Regions from separate parts of the Arthrobacter sp. TmtSoilC79 genome, predicted to be linked through region 1. Evidence: riboswitches for the same ligand, from Rfam matches in the RefSeq annotation. Region 1 holds a riboswitch; each other region holds the start of a gene.
What was found. Region 1 has a riboswitch for S-adenosylmethionine ahead of metX (homoserine O-acetyltransferase MetX). Riboswitches for the same ligand answer to the same signal wherever they lie in the genome.

Region 1 (6,889 bases):
GCTGATGCCACGTCCACCCTGAACAGGTCCCAAAACACCCGCGAGTACTTTGACCTCACCTACCAGTTACTGGATATCATCTTCGCCCTCGTGCCGGTGGCCCTGGTGTTCTACTTCCTGTCCACCCACAGCCAGGGGAACCGCGACGGCGGCGCCGGCGGGGCTTTCGCCCGGCTGGGCTTCAACTTCGCCCGGCCCGGAAAGGACCTGCTGCACGGCGTGGGACTTGCTGCGCTGATCGGCATTCCCTCCCTGGGCCTCTATGCTGCCGGCCGGGCCCTGGGCATTACCACTGCGATCGTCCCCAGCGGCTTGGACGCCTACTGGTGGACCGTGCCCGTACTCATCCTCTCGGCCGTGCGGCACGGGATCGTCGAAGAAGTGATCGTGGTGGGGTACCTCATGGACCGCTTCGGCAAGTTTGGCTGGAGCACGCCGGTGGCCATTGTGGTCAGCGCCGTCCTGCGGGGAAGCTACCACCTGTACCAGGGCTTTGGACCCTTTATCGGCAATGTGGTGATGGGCCTGGTGTTCGCCTGGATCTACACCAGGACCAAGCGGGTGATGCCCTTGGTGATCGCCCATGCCCTGCTGGACATTGTGGCCTTTGTCGGCTTCAGCTTGTTCGGCAAGGCGATCGGGCTGGGGTAGGCAGGGCACGTTAAAAGTATCCGGCCGCCATCGGTGGGTGACGTCATTGGCACCCGCTGATGGCGGCCGAAGTTTATTCCAGGCCGACGTTTGTTCCGGGCAGGATCGACCGGCGGCGGGACTGGCCCGGGGGAGGGGGCTGTCAGATGGTGACGGCTCCTGAGGCGGTTTCGAAAGTTACGGACATGATTCCCGGAGTGCCATGCGGTGCCATCCACTGGACCGCAACGTCCTCAAGCGGCTTCTCCACAGCTTCTCCGAGCCATTCCGTGACGCGTTCCGCCGAGCCTGCAATGGTGAGGCTGGACATCTTGACGTCGCTCTCGTAGATCCTGGACGGGTGCAGTGAGGGGTCGCCCTCCCACTTGAGCAAGTACGGGACCTGGGGATCTGCGATCAAGCCCAGGATGCCGATCTGCTGCCACACCAGTTCCCGGCCGTCAGGGAACTTGCGGTTACCCGGAACGGCTGAGCGGCCAAGGCGTTCCTCGAAGGGTGCCAGGTCGTCAACGGCGACGCACCAGCCCATCCAGCCACCACCGGCGGCCGAGCGGGCACGAACTGCCTGGCCAAAAGGTGCTTTGTCGGAAGCGGGGTGGTCCAGGACCTCCACCACTTCCAGGTACTTGTTATCCGCAAGGGGAATGATCATGTTCCGGGTACCGAAGCGCGGGTGCACTCCGCCCCGGACAGCGTCCACTCCCAGTGCCGCGGAAATTCGTTCGGTAGTGGCCAAAAGGCCATCTCGTTCACAGGCGTAAGAGACGTGATCCATGCGCATGGCTTCATCTTGGCACTTTGTGATCGGGGTCTCAGCTAAGTCAAGCCTAACTAAGGTGGGATGTGTATAAGTGCTACCGGACGGCGTCATGGAGAGACGCTGAAAGACCGAAAGATTCCACCGGCGTCACAAAGCTGTCTTAGGCTCCGGACACTTCCTAGACTGGGGCCCAGCTCACATGCAGCACGTTTCCACAGAACCCATGCGCCACGAACAGGAGAACTCCATGTCCCAAGGATGGTCTTTCGAAACCCGCCAGATCCACGCAGGCCAGGAGCCCGACTCCGCAACGGGAGCAAGGGCGCTGCCGATCTACCAGACCACGTCCTTCGTGTTCCCCAGCGCCGAGAGCGCAGCCAACCGCTTTGCCCTGGCTGAGCTCGCACCCATCTACACCAGGATCGGCAACCCCACCCAGGATGCGGTGGAACAGAGGATCGCAAGCCTCGAAGGCGGTTTGGGTGCGCTCCTGCTGAGCTCGGGCCAGGCTGCGGAGACCTTCGCCATCCTCAACATCGCCGAGGCCGGAGACCACATCGTTGCAAGCCCCAGCTTGTACGGCGGCACCTACAACCTGCTGGCCCACACCCTGAAGAAGTTCGGCATCTCGGTGACGTTCGTACAGGACCCGGACAACCTGGACCAGTGGCGCGATGCCGTGCAGCCGAACACCAAGCTCTTCTTTGGCGAGGTGGTGTCGAATCCGCGCCAGGACGTCCTGGACATCGAGGGAGTTGCCCGGACTGCCCACGAAGCCGGCGTGCCGCTGATCGTAGACAACACGCTGTCCACGCCCTACCTCATCCGTCCCATCGAGTGGGGCGCCGACGTCGTGGTCCACTCCGCCACCAAGTATCTTGGCGGCCACGGTTCTGCCATTGCCGGCGTGATTGTCGATTCCGGCAACTTCGATTTCGGTAAGGACCCGGAGCGCTACCCGGGCTTCAACACCCCGGACCCCAGCTACAACGGCCTGGTCTACGCGAGGGACCTGGGCAAGGACGGAGCATTGGGCGCCAACCTCTCCTACGTCCTGAAGGCCCGCGTCCAGTTGCTCCGCGATCTCGGCTCAGCTGTTTCACCGTTCAATGCCTTCCTGATTGCCCAAGGCCTTGAGACGCTGAGCCTGCGGGTGGAGCGCCATGTAGCCAACGCCAGCAAGGTGGCCGAGTGGCTGGAAGCCCACGACGACGTCGAATCGGTCGCCTATGCGGGCCTGCCGTCCAGCCCGTGGTATGACCGCGGCCGCAAATACGGTCCCCGGGGTACCGGGGCCATTGTGGCGTTCAACATCAAGGGCGGCGTTGAAGCCGGTAAGCGATTCGTGGACGCTCTGGAACTGCACTCGCATGTTGCCAACATCGGCGATGTCCGATCCCTGGTCATCCACCCGGCCTCCACCACGCACAGCCAGTTGACTGTGGAGCAGCAGGTCGCCGCGGGCGTGCACCCCGGTTTGGTGCGTTTGTCGGTGGGCATCGAGCACGTGGATGACATCATCGCAGACCTCGAAGCTGGATTCCGGGCCGCCAAGGGAGCCTGAACCCTCCGCTGAAAGCTGTCGGGCGGCTGTAGCCGCCTCAACCAAGGGGATGCCGTCCGGGCCGTCGATTATTCGCCGGACGGCATCCCACGGCGGCGATTGGTGAACGAAGCTGCCCAAAACCGTCACACTGTTGTCACATTCTTCGCCAGAACCGCCCTGTATTTCCTAGACTCTTCGTATTAGGTCATGAGTGCCAGCACACAGCCCCGGCTTGCTGGCCGGCAACCCTCCTCCGCGGTGGGGTGCCCCGGGTGAAGACCTGGCCTGTTCGCACGCAAGGCGACGGGCAAGCGCGAGGTTAAGGTGTCAAAGGAATGACCATTACTGCTACAGCCCTTCCAAAATCCGGAGAAGAAGACGGAACCGTCAAGTACGCCGGCATCGGGCCGTTGGAACTTGAAGCCGGCGGGTTCCTTCCCGACGTTGTCCTGGCTTACGAGACCTGGGGCCAGTTGAATGCAGATGCCTCCAACGCCGTCCTGATCCAGCACGCCCTCACGGGCAGCACCCACGTGGCACGGGGAGCCACGGACGAGGAAGGCTGGTGGGAGCAATTGGTGGGCCCCGGAGCCACGATCGATACCAACAGGTTCTTCGTGGTCTCCATCAACATCGTGGGCGGCTGCTACGGAAGCACGGGACCGTCGTCGGAGGCACCCGATGGCCGCCCCTGGGGCTCCCGGTTTCCGTTGGTCACCTTGCGCGACAGCACAGTGGCAGAAGGGCGGCTCGCCGATGCCTTGGGAATCGACTCCTGGCACGCCGTCCTGGGTGGATCCATGGGCGGTGCACGCGCCCTGGAATGGGCTGTGACCTACCCGGAACGCGTCAAACGCTGCGCCGTGATTTCCGTAGGCGCCTACAGCACGGCCGAGCAGATCGCCTTCGCGCAGGCCCAAACACTGGCCATCCGCCAGGACCCGAACTTCAACAACGGCGACTACTACGCAGGCAGGGCACCTGAACACGGGCTGGCCTTGGCCCGGCGGATCGCCCACATCACGTACCGCTCGGCGCTGGAACTGGATTTCCGCTTCGGCCGGGAAGCCCAGCACCAGGAGACACCCCTGGCCGCCGCGGTACTCGGTGAGCGTGGCAGGTATCAGGTGGAAAGCTACCTGGACCACCAGGGGACAAAGCTCGTCCACCGCTTTGATGCCAACAGCTACATCGCCATCACAGAAGCCCTGATGTCCCACGACGTCGCACGCGGCCGGGGATCCCTGGAGTCAGCTTTGTCGCGGACCACGGCGGAGTTTTTCGTGGCAGCGGTGGATAGCGACAGGCTGTATTTTCCCGCTCAATCCCGGGAGTTGGCAGCCGCGCTCCCTGGTGTGGTTCCGGTCCATGTTATTGAGGCACCGATCGGCCACGACGGTTTCCTCACGGAGATTGGGCAGCTCGCTCCGCAGCTTCGGGAAGCCTTCTTCGCCTGAGCTGCCGGCTGCCGCGGGCTGGGTCGGCCGTAAGCCTCAGCCGTTCATGATCTCGCCGCGCTGCTTCATGTAGTCCTCCATGGCGATCTCTCCGTTGCTGAACTTCGCGTCCAGCTCAGCCAGCTTGCGGGCACGGTAGCCTTGCGGCTCCGGGCTGCCGGCGGCAGGGTACGGCGTGGGGGATGAAGTGCCCGACGGCGACCCGGACTGCGGTGACGTCTCCGCCGGGCGGATGACGGTCGGCTCGGACGACTGGCCGGGGTAGTTCTGCTGCGGGTAACTTTCCGGTGGGTACGACTGGCCGGGGTAGTTCTGCTGCGGGTAACTTTCCGGTGGGTACGGCTGGCCGGGGTAGTTCTGCTGCGGTGGGTAGCCCGGACCGGGCAGGTTCTGCGGTGGGTAGCCGGGGTCGCGGAACGTTCCTTGCTGGATCCGGCGGGCTCGGGAGCGGTTGTACATGCGGATCCCGAGCGGAATCAGCCACGAGCAGACGATGATCCAGAAGATCAGATTGTTCACAGTGCAGGCCTCCTAGGTCTCGTTCCAGCTTAGCCCTGCCATCCAGCATGGACTTTGCCCAAGGGAACCGAGCAGTCCGGAGGCACTGGCACTTTCACACGAGCGTGGCTTCCATGCCCAGGAACCGGCCGTACCTTTCCACTTCGGCCACTAAGGCCTCCTGCTCCGCCGCGGTTGTTGCCCGGTTCATCCGGACGTCCAGCTGGCAGGCACCCCCTGAAAAGCCGTGCCGCCACCATCCGGCCAACCTGCCATCCAGCAGGACTACGTGCATGGGTCCGTTGTCCTCGGGGAAGTATGGTGCTGTCCCGCCCAGATAGTGCCTGGACTGTGAGTAGCCCATGACGTATTCGTCGTAGCACTGGATGAGGTCAACACGGGGTAGTTTTGCCTCGTCAGGCGGCGAAGAGCACGCGGGATCGGTGAGCTCACTGACATCTTCCCGGGCCAGGTAAAACCCCAGGCCGTCCTGGGTGACCGTGGCAAGGGCGCCGGGGGACAACGTATCCGCGACCTCGATGCCCAGCTTCACATCTTTCATGGTGAGCCCGGACCAGACGGCGCAGTCCTTGATGGTGGCGGGTCCACGGCTGGTGTAGTACCGAAGCGCCAACCCGCCCAAGGCCTTTTCGCGGTCCTCGCTTGTCAGGGGCGCACGAACGAAGCCGGGCACGCGTTCCTCGAAGAGGGCATACGTCTGCTTCAGCGCGCCACCGGCTGAGCGGATGGGGGAGCCGCTCACCAGGATGCGGCTGATCTCTGCGTGCATGAGGTGGTAAATGAACCCCAGGCCTTTGCCGGGGAGACCGGCTTTTTCCAGGATCCCGCCCAGCTCTTCCCGGGTCTTGTGGGCGCCGTCGGCAACCGCCGAAGCCAGGATCCGGCCACTGAGGGCGGTGGATTCCGCGTCAACCCCTGTTTGGCGGTACATGCCGTTGTTTCCCTGATGGAGCCGCTCCGCAGAGAGTCCCATGAGCCAGCCGAGGTCGTCCCGGTGCACAAAATGCCAGGTGGGCCGGAGGATGTGCGTCCTAAGGATGGTTCCCTCTGCAACGGCCCTTTCCACGTCATTGGCGGTGGTGGAAGCCATGGTCCTTTGGGCAAGGGTCCACCGCGCATACGGAAATTCCTGGGACTGCACTGCAAGCAGGTTGCGGACCACATCCCCGGCGTCCGCGGACGAAGGAACCCGCAATCCTTGCCGGCGCAGCCGCAGGCGCCGGACGCTTTCGGCAAACATCAACGCGCTGTCGGTCATCGAGCCCACACGAATCTGAAGCTACAGGAACTGCAGCCACCATGATTCCGGATTACCAGCACCAGGACGTGGACTTAGCGCCGTGGCAGCACGGTGCCGCTGGAACCAAAGACGGGACCCGGCGTCGGACGTTTGGGGCTGATGCCGTCACCGGAGGATTGGTGCCGCAGTCTTCGGATAACCCAGGGGACAAAGTACTCGCGGGCCCAAACGAGGTCCGAAGAACGGGCCTCCCGCCACGTGCGGGGCGGCAGTGGCTTGGGCAGCAGCGGTTCGAGGGTGTGCTGGACGTTCAGGGCGTCCAGGACCATCATGGCGATCGTGTGGTGGCCCAGGGGAGAGAAGTGCAAGCGGTCCGGGTCCCACATTTGCGGGTCTGCCAGCTGCCTCAGTGACCACATGTCAGCGATGATGGCGTCGTGGCGTGCGGCCACTGTCCTGAGGTTCTCGTTGTAGATGGCAACCTTGCCGCGGATGCGTCCGAGGACGGAGGATGCCGTGTCCGGGCCGTTGAAAAGCACCACGGCAGCGCCTCCGGAGCTCAACTCACCTACTGCGGCATCGAGTTTTTCGGCCAGAAGATCGGGGTCGCCGCCTGGCCGGATGAGGTCGTTGCCGCCTGCGGAGATGGATACCAGGTCAGGCTGCAGTTCCAGGCAGTGGGCCACCTGTTCGTCGATGATTTGCTGGAGCAGCCT
Region 2 (6,889 bases), 480 kb from region 1:
TACGACATCAGCACCATCGCCATCCTCTGGTTCGCCGGAGCATCTGCCATGGCCGGACTGCTGAACCTGGTCCCCCGCTACCTGCCGCGCTACGGCATGGCACCGGCTTGGGCCAGGGCGCTGCGCCCACTGGTCCTGGTGTTTACGGTCATCGCGTTCATCGTCACCGTCATCTTCAAAGCCGACGTCAACGCCCAGGGCGGCGCCTACGCCACAGGCGTGCTGGTCCTGATCACGTCCGCATCCATCGCTGTCACACTGTCCGCCCGCCGGAAGAAGCAACGGGGCCAAGTCATCGGCTTCGGGATCATCTCCCTGGTTTTCGTCTACACCACGGTGGTGAACTCGATCGAGCGTCCCGACGGCCTGAAAATCGCGGCGCTCTTCATTCTGGGCATCATGGTGGTCAGCTTCATATCCCGTATGAGGCGCGCTTTCGAGCTCCGGGCAACCCACATCAAGATGGACGAGAAAGCCTTGGAATTCACCGCCAACGCTTCCGAAGGGCCGGTCCGGATCATCGCCCATGAACCAAAGCACCTCAGCGCCAGCCGGTACCGCGAGAAGCTCCAGCACGCCCAAGAGGCAAGCCACTTGCCTGTCGATTGCGACGCCGTCTTTATTGAAGTGATCGTGGACGACAGTTCGGACTTCGAACAGGAACTGAAGGTGGTCGGCAAGACGCGGCACGGCTTCAAGATCCTTGAAGTGCACAGCAACAACGTTCCCAATACCGTTGCCGCAGTGCTGCTCCACATCCGCGACGTCACTGGGTTCATGCCGCACATCTACTTCCGCTGGACCGAGGGCAACCCGATCTCCAACCTCAGCAAATTCCTGTTCTTCGGGGAAGGCGAGATCGCCCCGGTGACCCGTGAAGTGCTGCGGGAGGCAGAGCCGGACATCACCCGCCGGCCATGGGTGCACGTCGGCTGACCGCTCCCACCCGCGCCGCGCTCCTCCCCACTTCCTGGCGGGAGCGGGGAGCATGGATGCCGGATTTCCGTGTCCAGGGATCAGCCTTGGGCCTCCTGTGCCGAGGCAACCGGGAAGGAACGCACGCGCCACCCGAGGCAACCGGGAAGGAACGCACGCACCACGAATCCGGAAAGCCTCCTGGGTTACCCACATACGGGCACCCCGGCATTCCCTGCGCCCCTCAGTCCCGGTGGACTTGCTGGATGGATGCTCTCCAGTACCTCCAAAAAGTAGGCGGCGTGGCTCGGACCGGGCAACTCCTGGCCGCAGGCTACTCTCGTACGGACGTTGCCCGGCTGCCCACCCAGGGAGCCGGGCAACCGCGCCGTGGCGTCTTCATGCTCAAGGGCTGCAGGGCGGAATTTGCCGCGGCGATCCGGAACAACGCCAAAGTGACGTGCGCGAGCGCCGCCGGCCACTACGGTCTGTGGCTCAGGAGGCCGCCCGAACGGCACCACTTGGCGTGTAACCACGGCCATGGATCAGGTTTCGTGCGGCACCGGACCGTGAGGTTCGACGGCGATCCAACACTTCCCGTCGCGGGCGTGGAGGATGCCGTGATTCACTCGCTCGGATGCCTCGAGCCCAACGCCGCAGCAGCAATGGCAGTTTCGGCTGTTCGGCTTCACGGAGTTCCCTTGGCCCTGCTGCGGGAGGAACTCTCTGCAGACAAGTCGCGGCCGGCTCTCGTGATCCTTCAAGAACTCGATCTGCGGGCCGAATCCATCGTGGAAGTTGACGCCCAGTACCTGTTCAAAGCCCACGGGATTGGCTATGATGCCCAGGTGCAACTCCCAGGCATCGGCCGCGTGGACTTCCTGATCGAAGGAATGCTCATTGTGGAGGTGGACGGCTTCGCTTTCCATGCGGACCGGGCTTCCCTGCGCCGGGACCTGTTCCGGAACAACGCGTCCACACTCAAGGGATTCTCTGTCCTTCGCTATCCGCCGGAGGCAATCTGGTACGAACCGGACCGGGTTATTGCGGAAATCAGGGCAGTCCTGGAAAGGCTTCGCGACGTTCCTCCCCGGTTCGTCAGCAGCTGAATCGAGCCTCCCCCCGCAGTGGCAAGGCCAAGGAGAACCACAGCTCCAAAAATTCGGGGTAACCGGGAAGGAGCGCCGTGGCTCGAAGGAACTAGCGGCTCGCCGCCGGCACCAGGACCCAGAGCACCTCGACGGTCTCGTCCGTGGGGTTGATCCACGTGTGGGGTTCACGGCCAGGGAAGGAGAGCGTGTCCCCTTCTTCGAGGTCGTACTCCTCGTTGGTCAGAATCAGCTTGATGCGGCCTTTGACCACATGCAGGACATCCACATCGCAATCCACGGCGTAGAGCTCGTTTTCCCCACGGCCCCGAGGTTCGATGGTGGCCTGCAGAATCTGGAGGCGGCGCTCCGAACGTGCCGTCAGCAACCGCTCCACGATGCCTTGGCCACCCAGGGAGATGCGGGGGCCGTCGTCGCGCTTGGTCAGGTGCGTTTCCGGGGCGGCGAACAAGTCGCCAACCGAGACCGAAAGCACCTGGCACAGGGTGACCAGGGAAGCGACCGACGGAGAGGTCAGGTCGCGCTCCACGCGGCTGAGGAAGCCCTTGGTCAGCCCGGTAGCGTCTGCCACTTGCTCGATGGTGAGTCGCTGCGCCTGCCGGGCTGCGCGGATTCTGGAACCGATGGCAACGGGTACATTGCTCGGTTCAACGGGGAGAGCCTTCATTCACGAACCTTTCAGGCCTGTCATGTGGCCCTGTCATTGGAGCAATAGTAGCCGGGAGACGGACCAACAGGGCCAGAATCCGCGTAACCATGACCAAAGCATCTTGACTGTTACTCCGATCACAACATATCCTCATAGGCAACAAGTGTTGTCTGTGAGGCACACAACACCTCCCCAATCTCCAATCGTCAGCACAGAGACTTCGACGCTTCGCAGGAGTATCGTCGAAAACCCCAACCTCCGTGCATCAGCTCCAAGGACCGTTCATGGAATCTTCGGCTATTAACATCGCAATCGTGGTGGTGTACCTGCTCGCCATGCTGGCATTCGGCTGGTGGGGCAAGTCCCGCACCAAGAACAACAGCGACTTCCTGGTGGCCGGCCGCCGCCTGGGCCCCTTCCTTTACACAGGAACCATGGCCGCAGTGGTCCTCGGTGGCGCATCCACCGTGGGCGGCGTAGGCCTCGGCTACAAGTTCGGCATCTCCGGCATGTGGCTGGTCGTAGCCATCGGCTCGGGTGTCCTGCTGCTCAGCCTGCTGTTCGCCGGCACCATCCAGCGCCTGAAGATCTACACGGTCTCCCAGATGCTGAGCCTGCGCTACGGCAGCAGGGCAACACAGACCTCCGGCATCGTCATGCTGGCCTACACACTCATGCTCTGCGCAACCTCCACCGGCGCCTACGCCACCATCTTCGTGGTCCTCTTCGATTGGGAACGCTGGCTGGCGATCGCAGTCGGCGGCGCGATCGTCCTGGTCTACTCCACCATCGGCGGCATGTGGTCCATTACCCTGGCCGACCAGGTGCAGTTCATCATCAAGACCGTAGGCATCTTCTTCCTCATGCTCCCGTTCGTCATGAACGCAGCCGGTGGCATGGATGGCATCCGTTCACGGCTTGAGGACAGCTTCTTCCAGATCGACGGCATCGGCACCCAGACCATCATCACGTACTTTGTGGTCTACACCCTGGGCCTGCTGATCGGCCAGGACATCTGGCAGCGTGTGTTCACTGCCAAGACCCCCACCGTTGCACGCTGGGGCGGCGCCACCGCCGGTGTTTACTGCATCCTTTACGGCATCGCGGGTGCACTGATCGGCCTGGCTGCCCGTGTAGCCCTCCCGGATATCGATGTCGCAAACCTCGGCAAGGACGTTGTCTACGCAGAGGTTGCAACGCACATCCTGCCCGTCGGTATCGGCGGCCTGGTGATGGCAGCAGCTGTTGCCGCCATGATGTCCACCGCTTCCGGAGCGTTGATTGCAGCGGCAACGGTTGCCCGCGCCGACGTAGTTCCGTTCGTGGCCAGCTGGTTCGGCAAGACCATCAACACCGATGACAGCGAGAACCCCGAGCACGATGTCAAGGCCAACCGCTACTGGGTCCTTGGACTCGGTGTTGTGGCCGTACTGATCTCCATGGCCGCACAGGACGTGGTGGTTGCCCTCACCATCGCTTACGACATCCTGGTCGGCGGCCTCCTCGTGGCAATCCTCGGCGGCCTGGTGTGGAAGCGCGGTACGGGCATCGCCGCCGCGTGGTCCATGGCAGTTGGCTCGGTGCTGACGCTTGCCCTGCTGATCCTCTTCGCCGTCGGTATCATTCCGAGTGCGGACGGCGTCTACGCCAACGAGCCGATCTACTACGGTCTCGCCGCCTCCTTCATCGCCTACGTGGTGATTTCGCTGCTCACCCCGCCCACCGACCCTGCAGTCCGTGAGGCCTGGGACAAGCGCGTTGCCGGGGCCGTCTCTGAGGAACTTCCCCCTGAGGCCCACCCGGTCAGCAGCCACAAGTAGGACCCCACGCAATACCCCAACAACAAAGTTCGACGGCGGCGCCTCCCCTTTTCGGGGAAGCGCCGCCGTTGTTTTTTCCCCGGGGAAGAGGGCGTTGCGTGGCCCGCTTTGCTCCCTAAAACCTCGCCAAAGCCCGCAGAGCAGGCCTCACAACGGGAAGGAAGAGGGCGTTGCGTGGCCCGCTTTGCTCCCTAAAACCTCGCCAAAGCCCGCAGAGCAGGCCTCACAACGGGAAGGAGGGAGGGAGGGAGGGGTGGGTGGTGTGCGGTAAGGTTGTCCCAGCTTCAAGAGATGTGGTGCCAAGCTCCGACTGGCCACACACCAACCCCATGTTCACGGGTGGTTCGGATGAGGAAGCGGCCCGTCCCGGACCAGAGACAACCGAGCGGGCAAGAGCACTCCCCAAGGAGAAGTCCCTTGCCGTACCAAGGCACTACCACCCCGGCCGACTCATCAGACCCGGCAATTTCCAAGCCCACGGCCCCCGTTGCCTCGACGGTCGCGGTGATTCCCGCCGTCGATCTCTTCCTCGGCACGGTGACGATCGTGGCAAAAGCTGGAACGGCAAAGTTCCGCCATCCCCAACCGCACCTGATCGCTGGGGCGTTGGCCCGGGCCGTCAGGCCCACCCGCTGGTGCGGGTCGTCCAGGACCCTCACGGTGACTGTTGCCGCCGTCGGCCAACGGGCGGGTGTGCAGCAGCACTACACCCTCACCGACCAGGACCCGTCCTAGATCTCCTCGTCTTCCTCACGGAATTCTTCAGACTCGTCCAGGGGAACCACGCGATCGTCGTCCTCCGGGGCGTCTACTTCCTCTACCCAGGGCTCGTCCACTGGCTGGTCTTCGGCGTAATCGTAGGCCGGGTCGGACTCAATGGTGGTCCGTTCCGGGTGGTTGGCGTGTGATTCGGTGGTGTCCATGGTGCAACCTCCGTCTCGCGGGCCGCTCAAAGCCCTGGTGACCGTGTGCGGGGTGGGCCCCGCCCCTGTCCTTCCATCTGAGCACCGGCGCAGGCGAGGGTCAAGGGCCCAAAATTACGGTGCGCCGAACATTCCGATTGAGGAATACCGGCCAAAAATCCGCGCAAATACGCGGTACAGTGGGGCGTGCAATGGGGCCGCAACTACCCCACCCAGCACAGGAGAAAAAGTGCAAAAGCACCAGGAATCCCACGGTTCGTCGAGCCCCGCTCCGGACCCCGCCCCCGAAACAGCAGACCCCGGCAACGCCTCGCAGCATCCCACGTCCTCGGACATCCGCCGCTGGCGGCAGTACCTGGCCGACGAGCGGGCCGAAGCCGCCGTCTACCGCGAACTCGCCCAGCGACGCGATGGAGAAGAGCGCCAAATCCTGCTGGCTCTGGCCGAGGCCGAAGGCCGCCACGAGGCCCACTGGCTCAAGCTCCTGGGAGAGCACGCCGGGATGCCCAAGGCAGCATCTGCCCGGAGCCAGTTCCTGGGCTTCCTGGCCCGCAACTTCGGATCAGTGTTCGTACTCGCCCTGGCCCAGCGCGCAGAGGGCCGTTCGCCGTACGGCACAGAACCCGCGGCAACCCCTGCCATGGTGGCTGACGAGCAGATCCACGAGGAAGTTGTCCGTGGCCTGGCAACGCGTGGACGGAACAGGCTCTCCGGAACTTTCCGGGCCGCGGTCTTCGGCGCCAACGACGGTTTGGTGAGCAACCTTTCGCTGGTCATGGGCATGGCCGCCACAGGTGTGCCCAGTCCCGTGGTGCTGATGAGCGGCGTGGCAGGCCTATTGGCTGGCGCGTTGTCCATGGGCGCCGGGGAATACGTCTCGGTCCGCTCCCAGCGCGAACTGCTCAACGCTACGTTGCCAACGCAAGCCACCCTCACGGCCGCACCGTCCCTGGACATCGAGCACAACGAGTTGGTCCTGGTCTACCTCGCCCGCGGAATGACGCGTGAGGCCGCAGAGCACAGGGCCGCGGAGCGCATGGGCTTGTTCAGCTGCGATTGCGATCCCAGCCTTTCCTTGCAGCCGGAGAAGCCCGCCACCGATGAGCACGAATCCGTTGGCTCGGCGTGGGGCGCGGCAATGTCCAGTTTCTGCTTCTTCGCCTCCGGCGCCATCGTTCCCATCCTGCCTTTCATTTTTGGGATGACCGGCTTCGCCGCCTTGGTAGTGGCCGGCGCTTTGGTGGGCGTCGCGCTTCTGGCGACCGGCGCCGTCGTGGGCTTGCTGTCCGGAACCTCGCCCCTGAGCCGCGGTCTGCGCCAGCTGGCGATCGGGTTGGGAGCAGCTGCGGCCACCTACGGGCTGGGCCTGGTGTTCGGCGCCACCATCGTCTAGTTTGGACGGCTCCCCCCGCAGCCCGTAATGTTGGTTCGTCCTCCGCGCTGCCCCGCGTGACCAGGGCGTGAGGAATGGAG
Region 3 (6,889 bases), 530 kb from region 1:
TCTGGCCGCCGTCGTTCCCTATCGCAGGAAACAAGCGCAACCGAAAGGAGAAGAACTGCAGGAGCAGGAGGCCGATCCAGAAGGTGGGCACCGCGATGCCCAAAGGCGGCAGCGAGGAGAAGGCCTGGCGGATCCAGCGGTTGCGGCTGAACGCCGCAACCACTGCCAGGGCACTGCCCAGGAGCACCGCGAGCGCGAATCCCGCTACAGCCAACTTGATGGTCTCCGGCAGGACTTCCGCCACAGTCTGGGTTGCAGGGACACCATTCTTGATGGATAGCCCGAAATCCAGCTGGAGCGCCTTGAACAGTGCCACGAAGTATTGCTCGTAAAGAGGCCTGTCCAAGCCATACTCCGCCCGCAGCTTCTCAACGAGTGCCGGATCCACTGCGTTCTGTTCGTCGCCGCTGGCCATGATGCTCACGGCGTCGCCGGGCAGCAAGTACAGAATCAGGAAGGACACTGTGTAGGCGGCCCAGAGGACGAACGCGCCTTGCAGCAACCGTTGGCCGATGTAGCGGATCATGGGATTCCTACTTGCTCAGCCAGGCGTCGTAGAAGTCCAGGCGGCTGGAAGCTTCGAACGTGAGGCCCTTGACTTTGTCGCTGGCGGAAATGGTGGTGGACAGCTCATAAAGCGGGATGGAGTGGGCGTCCTTGATCAGGATTTCCTGTGCTTCGTCCACCAGCTTCTGGCGTGCGTCCTTGTCCAGTGCCGCGGCCTGCTCACCCAGGACATCGTCCACGGGCAGCTTCTCGCGGAGGTTGCTTCCGCCACGGGCTGTGGTGGAGGCGAAGACGGTGCGCAGGACGTCCGGGTCGCTGCGGGTCAGGTTGCCGTAGGAGAAGTCGTAGGTCTTGTCAGCCTGGGCAGCCGTCACGTCCGCGATGGTGGTGAACTTCAGCTGCAGGTCCACGCCGATCACCTTGAGCTGCTGCTGCACGAGTTCCAGCACTTCCTTGGGCGACTGCCAGTAGGTGACCTTGAAGGACAGTTTCTCGCCGTTCTTCTCACGGATGCCGTCCGTTCCCACCTTCCAGCCGGCATCGTCCAGGAGCTTCTTGGCGCCATCGGGATCGTTCTTCAGCAGCTCGCTGTAGTCCTTGAAGTACGGCGTGGTGTGGGAGAGAACGCCCTTGGCCGGCTGGTCCGCTTCAGTCAGCAAGGTCTTGGTAATTTCCTCGCGGTTGATGGCCTTGGAGATGGCCTGACGGACGGCGGTTTCCTTGAGCTTGGGGTTGGTCTGGTTGGCGTACAGGTTGTAGACCACACCCGGGTTGGCCCGGGTTTCGTTCCAGAAGCCGTTGCCGTTGAACAGGCTGATGTCAGCAGCGGAGATCGCCGCCGTCGCATCGATCTGGCCGGACTGCAGGCTGCCCGTGCGGTTCCCTGCCTCAGGAATGATCTTGAAGGTGACAGTGTCCAGGTAGGCCTCGCCCTTGTTGCTGTTGGTGGCGGCGGGCCAGTTATAGCCCGCACGGCGTTCCAGGACAGCTTCCTTGTCCACGGTGTAGCTCTTCACGCTGAACGGGCCGGAGCCGGAAAACTTCCCGGCGCAACGGTCAGCTTCGGAAAGCGTGGCAGATGCCGGAGACAACAGGCCCAGTGTGAACGTGGACGTTGCCTGGAGGAACTGCGCATTCGGCTTGGAGAAATCCACCACCACGGTCTGCGGGTCCTTCACGGTGATGGCACTGACGTCGCTCAGGTAGGTGGAGCCCAGCGTCGCTTTGGCACCGAGTGCCTTGATGGCCTCGAAGTTGGTCTTCACCGAAGCAGCATCAATCGCGGTCCCGTCAGCGAAGGTGGCACCGCTGCGGAGGGTAAACGTGAAACTGGTGGCGTTCGTATTGGTTTCGAACTTCTCCGCGAGCCACGGAACGATCTCGCCCGTCTTCGGATCCTGAGACGTCAACGACGCCACGGTTTGCCGGGCAATCGCGATCGCATCGTTGTTGCCCACCTGCTGCGGGTCGATGCAGCCGCGGTCAACGGACACCGCGAAGTTCAGGTTGCCACCGGAGACCGGTGTGGCGTCGGCACTTTGCTGAGTGCCGGCGTCGGCCCCTCCAGCGCAAGCTGAGGCCAGGAGCGCAAAGGCTCCCAGTACGGAAACGACGGCGGCTGGTTTCCACAGCTGGCGCGCTGAGGTTGGGTTGGGGACGCTCATGCGACTTCTTCGCTTTCAGTGAGTTGGGTGCTGGTGAGTGATCCGCGGCGGGTCAGCGGGGCGCGGAGGCCAAGGTTCTCGCGGAGGTTGGTGCCTTCATATTCGGTACGGTAAACGCCGCGGTCCTGCAGGCGGGGAACCAGTTCGTTGACAATGTCATCCAGCCCGCCAGGGACAATCCATGGGGTGATGTTGAAGCCGTCAACTGCGCCGGTGTGGGCGTACTCGGCGAGTTTGTCTGCAATGTCGTCGTACGATCCCACCAGGCCGCGGCCGTTGAGCCGGGAACGGGCAGCGACGAACTGGCGGATCGACTGGCCGTTTTCCTTGGCGTCCGCGCGCCACTGGGCGGCCAGGTCCTTGGCGCTCTTCCCATGGAAGGCGTTGCCGCGGGTGGGGTTGGTGACGTCCACAATGGGGTCGATGTCCGGCAGTGGACCGTCGGGGTCGTATTCGGTGAGAGTGCGTCCCCAGAACTGTTCCAAGTAGGCGATGGCCGTTTCCGGACCCACCTGCAGCGAGCGGACCCACTGGTGCTTTTCCTCCGCTTCAGCGGCTGTGGCACCGAGGATGAACTCCTGGCCGGGGAAAATCTTCACGTCATCTGCCGGACGCCCGGCCTTGAGGGTGCGGGCCACGATGTCGTCGCGGAACTTCTTGGCATCTTCCAGTTCCGGGTGTGCCGAGAAGATCACGTCGGCGTTCCGCACGGCGAAATCACGGCCGTCCGGCGAATCCCCGGCCTGGAACAGAACAGGGTGCTGCTGGCTGGAGCGCGGCAATCTGCCGGTGATTTCGACGTCGAAACTCTCATCGTGGCGTTTGACCGTGGTGATGGCGTCCTCGCGGAGCCAGCGTGGATCATTCCGGGACCCGGCGATTGCGCCGTCAGCCCAGGAATCCCAAATAGCCTTGGCCGTCTGAACGAACGCTTCGGCCCGGACGTAGCGGTCCTCGTGCTTGAGGAACCCGCCGCGCCTGAAGTTGGCACCGGTCCATGCGTTGTCCGTGGTGACGATGTTCCATGCCGCACGGCCGCCGGACAGCAGGTCGAGGCTGGCCAAGCGGTGGGCAAGATCCGCGGGATCGTTGTACGTAGTGTTCTGCGTGGCAACCAACCCGATATTTGTGGTGATGGCTGCGAGCGCGGCGAGGGCGGTCTGCGCGTCGGGACGGCCCACGACATCCAGATCGTGGATCTTTCCGAGGTGTTCCCGGAGGCGGAGTCCTTCTCCGAGGAAGAACGCGGAGAAGAGTCCCCGTTCAGCTGTCTGGGCCACCCGGCGGAATGACTCGAAGTCGGTTTGCGAGCCGCTCTGCGCGTCCTTCCACACGGTGGTGTGGTTGACGCCTTGGAAGAAGACGCCAAACTGGATCTGGCCGTTGCCTGCGATGCGGTGATGGTTGGTCATGGTTCTGCTCTCTGAATCTGGCTCTGTGAGTGGGCTCTTGGCGGCGGGCGTTGGTCAGCCGGCCTCAGGCTGCGGCGAAGCGGTTGGCGGGGCGGGGAAGGCCGAAGGTTTCGCGGAGTGTGGCACCCGGAAGCGGCGGCACCACTAGCCCGCTGCGGTGCAGTTCGGGGAGCACCTTGTTAGCCAATTCGGGGAGGTCCACATCCAGTACCGCTGGCTTGAGGCGGACGCCGTCGGCTGCTGCGAACAGCGTGGTGAGCAGTTCCACCAAGCCTTCGGCGGTGCCCACGTAGCGGGCACCGCCCGTCCACTCTTCGTACGAGTCCAGTTCGGCAAGACGGTCCTCGGCGGTCTGCCCACGGGAATCGAGGATGACGTCCAACTCCACCAGGGTCCTCGGCGCACCAGCGGCGGCTGCAGCTTGGGCTGCTTGCGGGAGAGTGTCCGTGGTGTCTGCGGAGACCAGGGCAACGTCAGCCTCGACGGCGGGGATCAGCTCAGCGGGCGCGAACACCACTACCTGCCCTTGGAGTGGGCGCGGGATAATGGACGGTCCCTTCACGGAGAAGCGTTCACCTTCAAAGTCTGCGTAGTGCAGCTTGTTCCGGTCCAAGTATCGTCCGGTGGCAACGTCGCGGATTACGGCGTCGTCTTCCCAGGAGTCCCAGAGCCGGCGGCTGGCTTGGACCACATCTGCGGCTTCGCTGACTGCTTCGTCTTCTGGCAACTGCGTGCGCCCCACGGAGCGAGCTTCCTTGTCCAGGTTGTCCGCGGCGACCAGCCAACCCGCCCGCCCCAAGGAGGAATAGTCCAAGCTGGCCAGCTGCGTAGCTACATGGAACGGCTCGGTAAAGAGCGTTCCGGCTTCCGGGACCAGGCCGATAGAGCGGGTGATGGGCGCCGCGAAGGCCGCTCGCTGGATCGCATCAATCCGGCCCGCAATCCCGGTGCTTCCAGGATCCACCACCCGGGTGTCCTTGAACGTGGCCAGATGGAAACCGGCGATGTCCGCTGCCTGGACGGTTTCACGGATCCGCTGGCCCCCCAATAGCGCCTGCGGATCATGGTGGGCCTTGCGCCACGACGCGGGGTGGGCTCCGTCGCCGTCGAGCTCCAATGCGATAACGCGGGAGCGGAATTCGGGTACAGGTGTGGAAGGCATGATTCTCTCTTTCAGAGGCCGCACAGCGGCTGGGACGACATTCACTTGCCGCAGATGCGGCCTGGTCTGTTTCCGGAGCACCCCGCCACGTAATGCCTGAGGGTTGCCGCAGCACGAGCCGGTCCTTGGCGTGCTGACTCTTGACCTGGACTTGAATCTAGGAGGCTGTCCAAGGAATGTACAAACCGCTGGACTTGCGGCGTCAAGGCGGGAAATACCACGTCAAGGGACTGCCCGAATCGTCATTTTCGGGCTGGCGAAGGCTCGGTTGTGACGGACCGTTTCGCCGGATTTCGCTGGATTTAGTCCGGTTGAGCGCGGTGACGGATCGGCTTTGGCCTTCGCAGGGGCGTCCGTAGTGTCGTGCCATGCCGAAGCCTTCAGTTACTCCCCTGTCCGTCCTTGACCTGAGCCCGGTATCGGCCGGGCAGACCTCCGGCGATGCCTTGCGGAGCACCCTTGCCCTTGCCGCCGCTGCCGAGGCTTCCGGCTACTCCCGGTACTGGCTGGCCGAGCACCACCTCAACACAGGCGTTGCGGGGTCAGCCCCGCACATCCTGGCCGGGTTGGTTGCCTCAGCCACCAAGACCATCAGGGTGGGGACCGCGGCCACCTTGTTGGGGAACTACAGGCCGCTCCAGATTGCCGAAAGCATTGGAACGCTCGCCGCCGTTTTCCCGGACCGCGTGGACCTTGGCTTTGGTCGCTCCGGTCCGCCCAAGTCGCCCAGCGAGCCCGCGCCCGGAGTCGTGCCCGCTGACTCTTCGGAACCCACCGATCGGGTGGTTGACGGACTGCTGATCCCCGCGCCGCGCCCCATCTTCGGTGCGGTCCTGCCCAGGAAGTTCCGGCTGCAGGGCGAGCTGCTGGGTCGCTTCCCCGGTGATACGGACAACTTCGAGAACGACATCCAGGACATCATCGGATTTTTCACCGGCGAGTACAGGACCAAACATGGTGAGGAAGTCACGGCTACACCCGCCCTCGGCCAGGCGCCGCAGTTCTGGGTCCACGGCTCAACAGCCGGACCCAGTGCCCGCTTGGCCGGCAAGCTGGGCCTCCCCTTCGGGGCGAACTATCACGTGGCACCGGCGGGCGTCCTGGGCTCCATTGCCGAATACCGGGCCCACTTCGAACCCTCGGCGGCATTGCGGGAACCGCGTGTGATTGTCTCCGCGGACGTGCTGGTAGCCCCGGACGAACGCCAGGCCCAACGCCTGGCCCGCGGCTACGCGCACTGGGTCCACGGGATCCGCAGCGGCCAGGGCGCCATCCCGTACCCGTCACCGGAAGACGCGCTGGAGCTTTCCTTGGACGCCGAAGCCGGGGAGCTCATCAAGGATCGTCTGGAAACCCGGTTCGTCGGTGATCCACACCAGGTCAGCGAACGTCTCCGCACGTTGCAACGCGTCACCGGTGCCCAGGAGCTTCTCATCACCACCATTGCCCATGACCCCGCCGATCGGCAGAACTCCTACCAGCTGCTGGCCGAGGCCTGGGGTCTCTAGCGTTTCCGATTTTCCAATCACCACCTATATAAGGGAGCACCATGTCCACCGAAACCGCCGTCCAGGAAACCGAAGTCCAAGACACCCAGCTGATCACCGCCGATGCTGCAGCCAAGCTCATCGAAGAAGGCGCCCTGCTGATCGATGTCCGCAGCGAGGGCGGCCGCGCCAGCACCGGCGCAGTCCCCGGCGCTGTGGTGGTGAACCGCGAGCACGTGGAGGAGGACTTCAGCCTTGAATCCGCCCACCGGCTGCCTCAGGTTACCGGGACGGACCAGGAGATCGTGGTGTTCTGCGGCTCTGTCAACGGTTCACGACCCGTCGCGCAAAAGCTCAAGGTCCTCGGCTACGCCAACGCTGTCCACGTGGACGGCGGCTTCCCGGCCCTCCGCGACGCCGGCGTCCCCACCACCGGGCCCACCGCACCGCCCGGCGAAGCGGCACCGCCGGCCGCCACTGCTCAGGCGTCCACCGATTCGGTGGCTTCCGAGCGCTGAGTACCTGCCGCCGTCGGGCCTTCCGGCGTCAGCACCGCCGCCGTCGTCGCGGCTTCCCGTCCGGAAGTCACGACGGCGGCATTTGTCTTTGTGCGGTCCCGCGCCTCGCGCAGCCAGTCGAGTCCGCCGGCGAGCAAGG

Region 2: another riboswitch for S-adenosylmethionine. It lies ahead of AC6JA3_RS16275 (hypothetical protein); the one in region 1 lies ahead of metX (homoserine O-acetyltransferase MetX).
Region 3: another riboswitch for S-adenosylmethionine. It lies ahead of AC6JA3_RS11815 (LLM class flavin-dependent oxidoreductase); the one in region 1 lies ahead of metX (homoserine O-acetyltransferase MetX).

The regions. Positions count from the first base shown of each region.
Region 1 covers NZ_AP046051.1:3,092,931-3,099,819, reverse strand. Annotated here, with positions in the region: gene AC6JA3_RS14280 (CPBP family intramembrane glutamic endopeptidase) at 1-651, shown strand, start outside; gene AC6JA3_RS14275 (VOC family protein) at 794-1,432, opposite strand; gene AC6JA3_RS14270 (bifunctional o-acetylhomoserine/o-acetylserine sulfhydrylase) at 1,635-2,975, shown strand; SAM riboswitch class IV at 3,161-3,277, shown strand; gene metX (homoserine O-acetyltransferase MetX) at 3,293-4,414, shown strand; gene AC6JA3_RS14260 (hypothetical protein) at 4,451-4,933, opposite strand; gene AC6JA3_RS14255 (winged helix DNA-binding domain-containing protein) at 5,028-6,191, opposite strand; gene AC6JA3_RS14250 (SGNH/GDSL hydrolase family protein) at 6,266-6,889, opposite strand, start outside.
Region 2 covers NZ_AP046051.1:3,570,444-3,577,332, forward strand. Annotated here, with positions in the region: gene AC6JA3_RS16255 (APC family permease) at 1-936, shown strand, start outside; gene AC6JA3_RS16260 (endonuclease domain-containing protein) at 1,182-2,024, shown strand; gene AC6JA3_RS16265 (helix-turn-helix domain-containing protein) at 2,116-2,691, opposite strand; gene AC6JA3_RS16270 (sodium:solute symporter family protein) at 2,958-4,493, shown strand; SAM riboswitch class IV at 4,776-4,895, shown strand; gene AC6JA3_RS16275 (hypothetical protein) at 4,911-5,228, shown strand; gene AC6JA3_RS16280 (hypothetical protein) at 5,225-5,416, opposite strand; gene AC6JA3_RS16285 (VIT1/CCC1 transporter family protein) at 5,646-6,809, shown strand.
Region 3 covers NZ_AP046051.1:2,559,396-2,566,284, forward strand. Annotated here, with positions in the region: gene AC6JA3_RS11800 (ABC transporter permease) at 1-526, opposite strand, end outside; gene AC6JA3_RS11805 (ABC transporter substrate-binding protein) at 534-2,171, opposite strand; gene AC6JA3_RS11810 (NtaA/DmoA family FMN-dependent monooxygenase) at 2,168-3,583, opposite strand; gene AC6JA3_RS11815 (LLM class flavin-dependent oxidoreductase) at 3,648-4,745, opposite strand; SAM riboswitch class IV at 4,782-4,891, opposite strand; gene AC6JA3_RS11820 (LLM class flavin-dependent oxidoreductase) at 5,114-6,253, shown strand; gene AC6JA3_RS11825 (rhodanese-like domain-containing protein) at 6,295-6,750, shown strand; gene AC6JA3_RS11830 (MFS transporter) at 6,714-6,889, opposite strand, start outside.